Regions from separate parts of the Nocardioides marinquilinus genome, predicted to be linked through region 2. Evidence: predicted binding sites of a transcription regulator. Region 2 holds the regulator's gene; the other holds the start of a gene.

Region 1 (4,153 bases), 220 kb from region 2:
CCGAGGCGTAGACGACCGGGAAGTCGAGGGCGTCCTGGCTGTGGGACTCGTCGAGCAGGTCGAGGAACAGCTCGTAGGTCTCATCGACGACCTCGCCGATGCGCGCGTCGGAGCGGTCGGTCTTGTTGACCACGAGGACGACGGGCATGTCGGCGTTCAGCGCCTTGCGCAGCACGAACCGGGTCTGGGGGAGCGGGCCCTCGCTGGCGTCGACGAGCAGCACGATGCCGTCGACCATCGACAGGCCGCGCTCGACCTCGCCGCCGAAGTCGGCGTGGCCGGGGGTGTCGATGATGTTGATGGTGATCGGCTCGTCACCGCGCTCGTAGTGCACCGCGGTGTTCTTGGCCAGGATCGTGATGCCCTTCTCCCGCTCGAGGTCGCCGGAGTCCATGACCCGCTCGGCGACGCTCTCGGCCTGGTGGGCGGTGAAGGCGCCGGCCTGGCGGAGCATCGCGTCGACCAGCGTGGTCTTGCCGTGGTCGACGTGGGCGACGATCGCGACGTTGCGCACGTCGGAGCGGGTGGCGGTGGGCACGATGATCCAGCGTATGGGGGCGGACGCCGGACGCCGATTCCGCGCACCCCGTCACGGGGTGGCCGTCCTCACGTGCCCGGCGCTCGGCCCCCGCCTCGACCCCATGAACGTCTGCGTGGCAGGCAGGCCGGTGGTTTCGACGACGCTCGCCGAGGGCTCGCTGCTCAACCACCGGAGTCGGCCTGACGGTGGTCGAGTTGCGAGGCCGGCCACGGCCGAGCCTCGAGACCTCGCACGGTTCACGCGAACGCGCCCGTACGGACCCTGAGCTTGTCGAAGGGACGTCGTGGGCGAACGTCTGCGTGGTGGGCCGGTGGTTTCGACGACGCTCGCCAAGGGCTCGCTGCTCGACCACCGGAGTCGGCCTGGCGGTGGTCGAGGTGCGAGGCCGGCCACGGCCGAGCCTCGAGACCCCGCCCTGGTGAAGGACACCGGTGGTCGAGCAGGCCGAGCGTCTGCGCGAGGCCGTCGTTGAGACCCCGGAAGGTCAACGCGAACGCGCCCGTACGGACCCTGAGCTCGTCGAAGGGCGCCCCGAGCGAACCTCCGCGTGGAGGGCCGGTGGTTTCGACGACGCTCGCTGGGCCTCGCTGCTCAACCACCGGCAGCCGAGCGTCTGCGCGAGGCCGTCGTCGAGACCGCGCAACGGTCAACGTGAACGCGCCCACACGGACCCTGAGCTTGTCGAAGGGCCCTAACGCATGCCGATAGCCCCGCCGGGGCGGGGTGTGGGGCGGTCAGGGTCGTCGGCGTCGGTCGACGGTGAAGACGCGACCGGTGGGGCTGGTCCACTCGTAGAGACCGGGCTCGATGGGCTCGTAGCGCCAGCGGCTGAACGTCTTGGCGCGGTGGTGCCGTCGGCACAACGGCGCGAGGTTGGACGTCGAGGTCGGGCCCCCGGACTCGTACGGGTGGATGTGGTCGAGGTCGACGCGTCGTCGGGTGCAGCGTGGGAAGACGCAGTGGCGGTCGCGGAGCAGCACGTGCTCGGCGACGGTCGGGCTGGGGCGGTAGGCGTCGCTGGACTTCTCGACGTTCAGGTCGACGACCGGTCGCATAGTGACCTTGGTGCCGGCTGCCGCACACCACTCGCGGATCTGCTCGATGAGCACGGGTGTCTGGGTGTTGTCGAGGGTTGCGACGTCGCTGCCGTCGAGGTGTGCGTAGAGCGTGACCCCACGACCGGCGCCGGGCTCGAGGTCGAGGTCGAGGGCGAGCTGGGCGCGGGCCATCTCGCCGAGCGCTTGCGAGCGGCGGACGTCGAGGGTCTCGGTCGAGCCGAGGTCGGCGAGCTTCTGGGCGCCGGCCCGGACGGCGGCTTCGAGGTCGACCGCGTCGGCGACGTCCACCGTGGCGGCGATCTCGACGGTGCCGTTGATCGGGACGTCGAGCCCGTTCAACCGGATGTCGACACCCCGGCGTTCGGCTGCTTCGACCCGGCGACGTTCGGCTTCGGCGGGGTCGAACCGGGCGATCGCGGCGGCCGTCGTCCGTTCGATCTGGGCCAGCGACAGGTCATGGGCGAACGGCGCCAACGCCTGGTCGACGAACGCGGCGCCGACTTTGCTGAGGATCACGGTGTGCTCGGCGACCCGGAACGCCCGCCAGACCGGAACCTCGCCACCAATGACCCGAGCGAACAAGCGCGGGAGTCGGTGCCGCAGCTCGAGGGCGTGACCGAGGTAGCGCAGCCCGGAGTCGGTGGAGACGCCCATGACGGCAGCGAGGTCGAGCGCGGCCCATTCGTGGACGACCGGTGCGCCGGGGCCGGCGACCTCGAGGCCCGGATCGGCGAGGGCGTCGGCGACGTAGTCCGGGTCGTCCACCACGTGACCGGCCGCCCACGCGAGCACGGCGCGGAGCTTGGCGACGTCCACCCGGCCCTGCTCGGCCACCACGGACTCGACCGCGTCGAACAGCGGGTCGCTGCTGAGGCGGGGGGTCTGGGTGGTGGTCGGCATAGGCCGATTCTATCGCTGACCACTGACAACCGCTGAGGTGTTCGATGGCCTGTGGAGATCGCTGGGGTGCCCTTCGACAGGCTCAGGGTCCGTGGGGTCGGGCTGGCCTTGGCGGGCCGGTGGTCTCGAGGCTCGTCGCCAGGGCTCCTCGCACCTCGACCATCGTGAAGGCCTGCGCGATGCTCGCCCGTACGCACCCCGACGGATCCTGAGCTCGTCGAAGGGACGTCGCGCGCGGACGTCTGCGTGGGGGGCCGGTGGTTTCGACGACGCTCGCTGGGGCTCGCTGCTCAACCACCGGTTGCGGCGTCCGAGCCCTTCGACGAGCTCAGGGTCCGTGTAGGCAGGTTGGCCTCGACGGGCCGGTGGTCTCGAGGCTCGTCGCCGGGGCTCCTCGCACCTCGACCATCGTGAAGGCCTGCGCAGTGCTCGTGCGAACGCACCCCGACGGACCCTGAGCTCGTCGAAGGGACGTCGTGCGCGAACGTCTGCGTGACGGCCGGTGGTTTCGACGACGCTCGCTGGGGCTCGCTGCTCAACCACCGGCGGGGGGCCCTCGACAAGCTCAGGGCACGTGAGGTCGGGTTGGGCTGCTCGCTGCTCAACCACCGGCGTCGGCGTGCGAGCCCTTCGTTAGGCTCAGTCCTTCTCGGGCTGGAAGCCGTGGGCGTGGCCCCAGACGACGGCCTGGGTGCGGCTGGAGACGTTGATCTTGCGGTAGAGCGTGCGGATGTGGGTCTTGACGGTGTTGACGCCGATGAAGGCGCGCTGGCCGATCTCCTCGTTGCTGAGGCCCTGGCAGATCAGGGCGAGCACCTCGGCCTCGCGGGGGCTGAGGCCGTGCTCGTCGCCGGGCCAGCGGCCGAAGGCGTTGAAGCCGTCGAAGCCGTCGCGGCCGTCGGTGCCGTCGGGGACGACGCGCTGGCCGGTCGCGATGCGCTCGATGGCCGAGACCAGCTCGTCTGCGGTGGCGCTCTTGGAGACGTAGCCCGCGGCGCCGGCCTCGAGGCTGGCGGCGACGAGGGCCGGGTCGGTGTTCCAGCTGAAGACGACGACGCGGATGCGCTTGCTCGTCATCCCGGCGATGTTCAGCGCGCCGCCCTGGCTCTTGCCGAACGTGTCGTAGAGCACCAGGTCGAGCTCGGCCTCGTCGAGGCGGATGCGCTCGGCCCCGCCGGCGGCGAGGTCGACGACCTCGACGCGGTCGGAGAACGGGCGCAGCACGGCCGCGACCCCGGCCACGACGATGTCATAGTCGTTGAGAACGGCGATGCGCACCGGTGCACGCTCCTGCATGGCGCGATCCAACCAGGTTCCGTCCGTCGAGGTGGTCCCAATCAACCCTGAGGGTGAACGAGTCGCTCCGAGCCCGTGGCTACGTTCGTCGCATCGGTGGCACTGGCGCGTGCGTTCTCGGTCACCGTCCCCAGCCTGAGGCTCCTCCGCCCGGCCCCCCGGGCGGTGGAGCCTCAGACCATCTCCCGCGCCCTCGACCAAGGAGCCCCCATGCGCTTCGGCTACACCCTCATGACCGAGCAGTCCGGCCCGCGCGAGCTGGTGCGCTACGCCCAGCAGGCCGAGGACGCCGGCTTCGACTTCGAGGTCTCCAGCGACCACTTCTCGCCCTGGCTGACCGAGCAGGGCCACGCCCCGA
Region 2 (4,153 bases):
CTCGCCGGGCAGGCAGCCGTCGACGACGAGCACGTAGGCCCGGCGCCGGGTGCGCGCGGCCGCGGAGGCCGGCGCGGGCGCCAGCGCCGCCGCGGTGGAGAACGCCAGGCCGGCGCCGCCCGCCTGCAGCAGGGTGCGGCGTCCGGTGACGAGGTCGGCGGCGCCGCGCTCGAACGCGCCCGGGCCCGCCCCGGGGGTCTCGCCGCACATCAGCGCACCGGCCCGTCGACCTCGACGACCCGGTTGCTGCCGACGCGGGTGGCGAAGGAGCGGTCGTGGCGGATGCGGGTGTGCCGGTCGGAGCGCTCGCCGATGACGTACCAGTCCATCTGCGCCCGCCGCGCGGTCAGGTCGAGCACGCAGAACCCGTGGTCGTCGAAGTTGAGGTACTTGATGTGCGGGTTCTCGGCCAGGATGGCGGCCTCCACCGCCAGGCTCGTGGTGCGGCGCGGAGAGCCGGTGATGTCCTTGAGGTTGTTCGAGGTGACCGAGCTGCACACGAACTCGACCGCGCCGGCGCCCCGCAGCGGGTAGGCGCCGACGTCGAAGGGCACCTCGGCCGCCCACGCGGAGTGGATGTCGCCGGTGACGAACAACGCGTTCTGCACCTGGTGGTCGGCGATGAAGCGCAGCACCCGGCGCCGGTCGGCGGTGTAGCCGTCCCATTGGTCGACGTTGTAGGGGAAGCCGTCGTCGGGCACCACGCCGGTGGCGGCGTTGACGGCGTCGGTGATCTCGCGCGGCAGCTGGCCGAAGGTCACCGGCGTGACCATCACCGGGTTGCCGACCACCTTCCACAGCGAGCCGCGCCGGGCCAGCGAGCGCTGTAGCCAGCGTCGTTGCGCGGTGCCGGTGATGGTGCGGTCGGGGTCGCTGACCTCGGCCTCGGCGGCCGGCACCGGCGTCGGCGCGGCGGTCTCGACCTGCTCGGAGCGGTAGGTGCGCAGGTCGAGCATGCTGATCTCGGCCAGGCGGCCGAACCGCAGCCGCCGGTAGAGCCGGGTGCCGTCGCCGAGTCGCGCGGTGGAGTCGAGGCGTACCGGCATCCACTCGTCGTAGGCGCGGTGGGCGTGGGCGCGGCGCCTGCGGTAGCCGCCCTCGCCGGGCTGGTGGTTCTCCGCGCCGCCGGCCCACTGGTCGTTGGCGACCTCGTGGTCGTCCCAGGTGACGATCCAGGGGTGGCGGGCGTGGGCGTCCTGCAGGTCGGGGTCGGTCTTGTACTGCGCGTGCCGGCGCCGGTAGTCGGCCAGGCTCACGATCTCGTGCGCGGGGTCGTGGCGGCGGACGTCGACCTCGTCGGGCCCCTCGCCGTAGCCGCCCGGGCCGTACTCGTAGAGGTAGTCGCCGAGGTGCAGCACGGCGTCCAGGTCGTCACGGCGGGCCAGGCCGCGGTAGGCGGCGAAGAACCCGGCCTGCCAGTTGCTGCACGAGACGACGCCGAAGCGCACGCGGCGCGGCGTCGCGGTGGCACCGGGCGCGGTGCGGGTGCGGCCGACGCGGCTGTGGTGGCCGCGCAGCGTGAAGCGGTAGTGGTACGACGTCGCCGGACGCAGCCCGCGGGCGTCGACCTTGACGGTGTGGTCGCGGTCGGGACCGGTCGTGACGGTGCCGCGGCGCACGACACGTCGGAACCGGGCGTCGCGGGCGACCTCCCACGTCACCTCGACCACCGGCCCGCGGCCCGAGCCGGGCCGGCTGGCCTCGGTGGGGGTGACGCGCGTCCAGAGCACCACGCGGGTGGGCATCGGGTCGCCGGAGGCGACGCCGTGGCGGAACAGGCGGCGTCCCTCGGGGGACGGCTCGAGGGCGGCGGCGTCGAGCGGCTCGACGGCGCCGCTGGCGGCGACGGTGCCGACGGTGCCGACGGTGCCTGCGGCGCCACCGGCGATCACCGCCCGGCGGCGCAGGCGGGGGAGCGGTGGGAGGTGGCTCACGTCCGCATTCAACGACCGGAGCACGCCCGGGTCATGCGAACGCCCCGAGCCGTCGTCCGGTGTTCACCTGGACGTCGGCGCGGGGCGTCGGCCGTGCTGGTCGCACGTTCGAGCGGTTCAGACCTTGCGCAGCACCGCGGTGACGATGCCGAGGATGGTGGCGTCGGTGCCGTCGATCGGGTCGAAGGCGGCGTTGTGCGGCATGAGCCAGACGTGCCCGTCCTTGCGCTGCAGCGTCTTGACGGTGGCCTCGCCGTCGATCAGCGCCGCGACGATCTCGCCGTCGCGGGCGGTCTGCTCCTTGCGGATGACGACGTAGTCGCCGTGGCAGATCGCGGCGTCGACCATCGACTCGCCGGAGACCTCGAGCAGGAACAGCTCGCCCTCGCCGACCAGCTGCTTGGGCAGCGGGAAGACGTCGTCGTAGCGCTCCTCGGCCAGGATCGGCCCGCCGGCGGCGATGCGGCCGAGCAGCGGCACGTTCGTGGGGGCCGGGACGGCATCGCCGATGCCGGTCTCGTCGATGCCGGTCTCGTCGGCGTGGCCGAGGGTGCGGCGTGCGGCCATCACCTCGGGCAGGAACACCTCGAGGGCGCGGGGGCGGTTGTGGTCGCGCTTGAGGAAGCCCTTGGACTCCAGCACCCGCAGCTGGTGCGCGACGCTGGAGGTGCTGGTGAGGCCGACGGCCTCGCCGATCTCGCGCATGCTCGGCGGGTAGCCGCGCTGCTCGATGCTGTCCTTGATGGTGCCCAGCACCCGCTGCTGGCGCGGCGTGAGGCCGGTGGCGTCGGCCGGGCCGTCGGGCAGCTCGGCGACCTGCCGGCGACGGGAGGGGGCGGACCGGTCGGGCTGGCCGGAGGAGGTGGACGGGGACTTCGGCATGCGGTCAGGTTCTCACCGAAGCGCCCCGAGTTCAAACACGTGTTCGAACGGCGTGTCGCGCCGTCGTGGCCCGCGGGACCGGACGACGAGGGGTTGCGACGTTCGAACACCTGATCTAGTCTCGCTCATGTGTTCGATCGAACGTGTGAGCGAAGCCGCCGCCTCCCGCTGTCCGCGGGCGTTGTCGGTGGCCACCGCTAGACATCGCATCGACGCCCTTCCCCTTCCCCAGGAGTCCCGATGAGCACCACCTACGCCACCCGCCCGGTCGCCACCGCCCGCCCCGTGCCGGCCAGCCGCTCCACCCGGCCCACCCGGCCCACCCGGCCGGCTCCGGTCTACCGCCTCACGCGGCGCGGCCGGCTCGCCGTGGTGGCCGCGACCCTGCTGGCGCTGGCCGCCATCGGCCTGGTCTTCGCCGCGGGCTCGGTCGCCACCGAGCAGCCCGAGGCCACCGAGACGGTCGTGGTCGCGCCGGGCGAGACCCTGTGGGGCCTCGCCTCCGAGCTGGTCGCCGACGGTGCGGTCGAGGGCGACGTCCGCGACACCATGCAGCACCTCGTCGAGCTCAACGACCTCGACTCGGTGAGCCTCGCCGCCGGCCAGCGGCTGCAGGTGCCGGCCTCCTGAGCCGTCCCGGCCGGCGATTCCCTGCCGGCCGGGCCACACACGCCGTCGTCCCCGCCTCGACCCCGGGGACGACGGGCACGGGGAAGTCGGGGCGGCGCCGCGGGAAGACGGCGCCGCCCCGCATTCGTCCCCGGGTCGTCCCCGGCCCGGCTCACTCCAGGAACGAGGCGAGGTCGCCGAGCTCGGCCCCGCTGGCCTGCATGGCCACGGCGAACATCGCCACCAGCACCGCACCCGCGCCGAGCACCACGGCCACCATCACCGCGTAGTCGCGCAACGGCGTCCGGCCGGTCTGCAGCGTCACGTGGTTGGTGTGGCGGCGCCGGGCCACGCGCGCGGCGCCGCGGTTGCTGCCGGCCCGCGCGGACGCCGTCCACCCGCAGGCGCAGGCCACGTGGCGCTGCACCCGCTTGCCCCGCTGGTGGGGTGCGCTGATCGAGCGGGGATGGCGATAGCGCGCCGCCGCCCGCGGCCGCAGGAACCCGATGGGGGCCTGGCGGGGGTGGGCGTCGAGCAGGTGGTCGACGCGCACCCGGGCCGCCGCGGCCAGCGCCGGCGCCTCACCGGTGGCCGAGGACTCCCCGCGCCAGCCGCACGTGCAGGTGCAGGTGGTGCGGTAGGTCTCGCCGTCGACGGAGGCCTCCGTCACCGCGACCTGGTGCTTCCTGCCCACGACGTGCTCCCGGGGTCTGCCGGCGGGCGGTCGG

The links. Region 2 encodes LexA, which represses DNA repair genes until DNA is damaged. Its sites were predicted from a motif close to TCGAACANNTGTTCGA; they were not measured.
Region 1: the regulator LexA is predicted to act here: its motif matches at 2,529-2,544, upstream of ABEA04_RS08955 (HNH endonuclease signature motif containing protein).

What each region holds. Positions count from the first base shown of each region.
Region 1 is NZ_BAABKG010000002.1:612,537-616,689, forward strand. It holds gene typA (translational GTPase TypA) at 1-538, opposite strand, end outside; gene ABEA04_RS08955 (HNH endonuclease signature motif containing protein) at 1,276-2,499, opposite strand; gene ABEA04_RS08960 (LuxR C-terminal-related transcriptional regulator) at 3,139-3,795, opposite strand; gene ABEA04_RS08965 (TIGR03557 family F420-dependent LLM class oxidoreductase) at 4,006-4,153, shown strand, end outside.
Region 2 is NZ_BAABKG010000002.1:397,431-401,583, forward strand. It holds gene ABEA04_RS07900 (alkaline phosphatase family protein) at 1-210, opposite strand, end outside; gene ABEA04_RS07905 (alkaline phosphatase D family protein) at 210-1,934, opposite strand; gene lexA (transcriptional repressor LexA) at 2,052-2,816, opposite strand; gene ABEA04_RS07915 (LysM peptidoglycan-binding domain-containing protein) at 3,057-3,446, shown strand; gene ABEA04_RS07920 (hypothetical protein) at 3,598-4,095, opposite strand.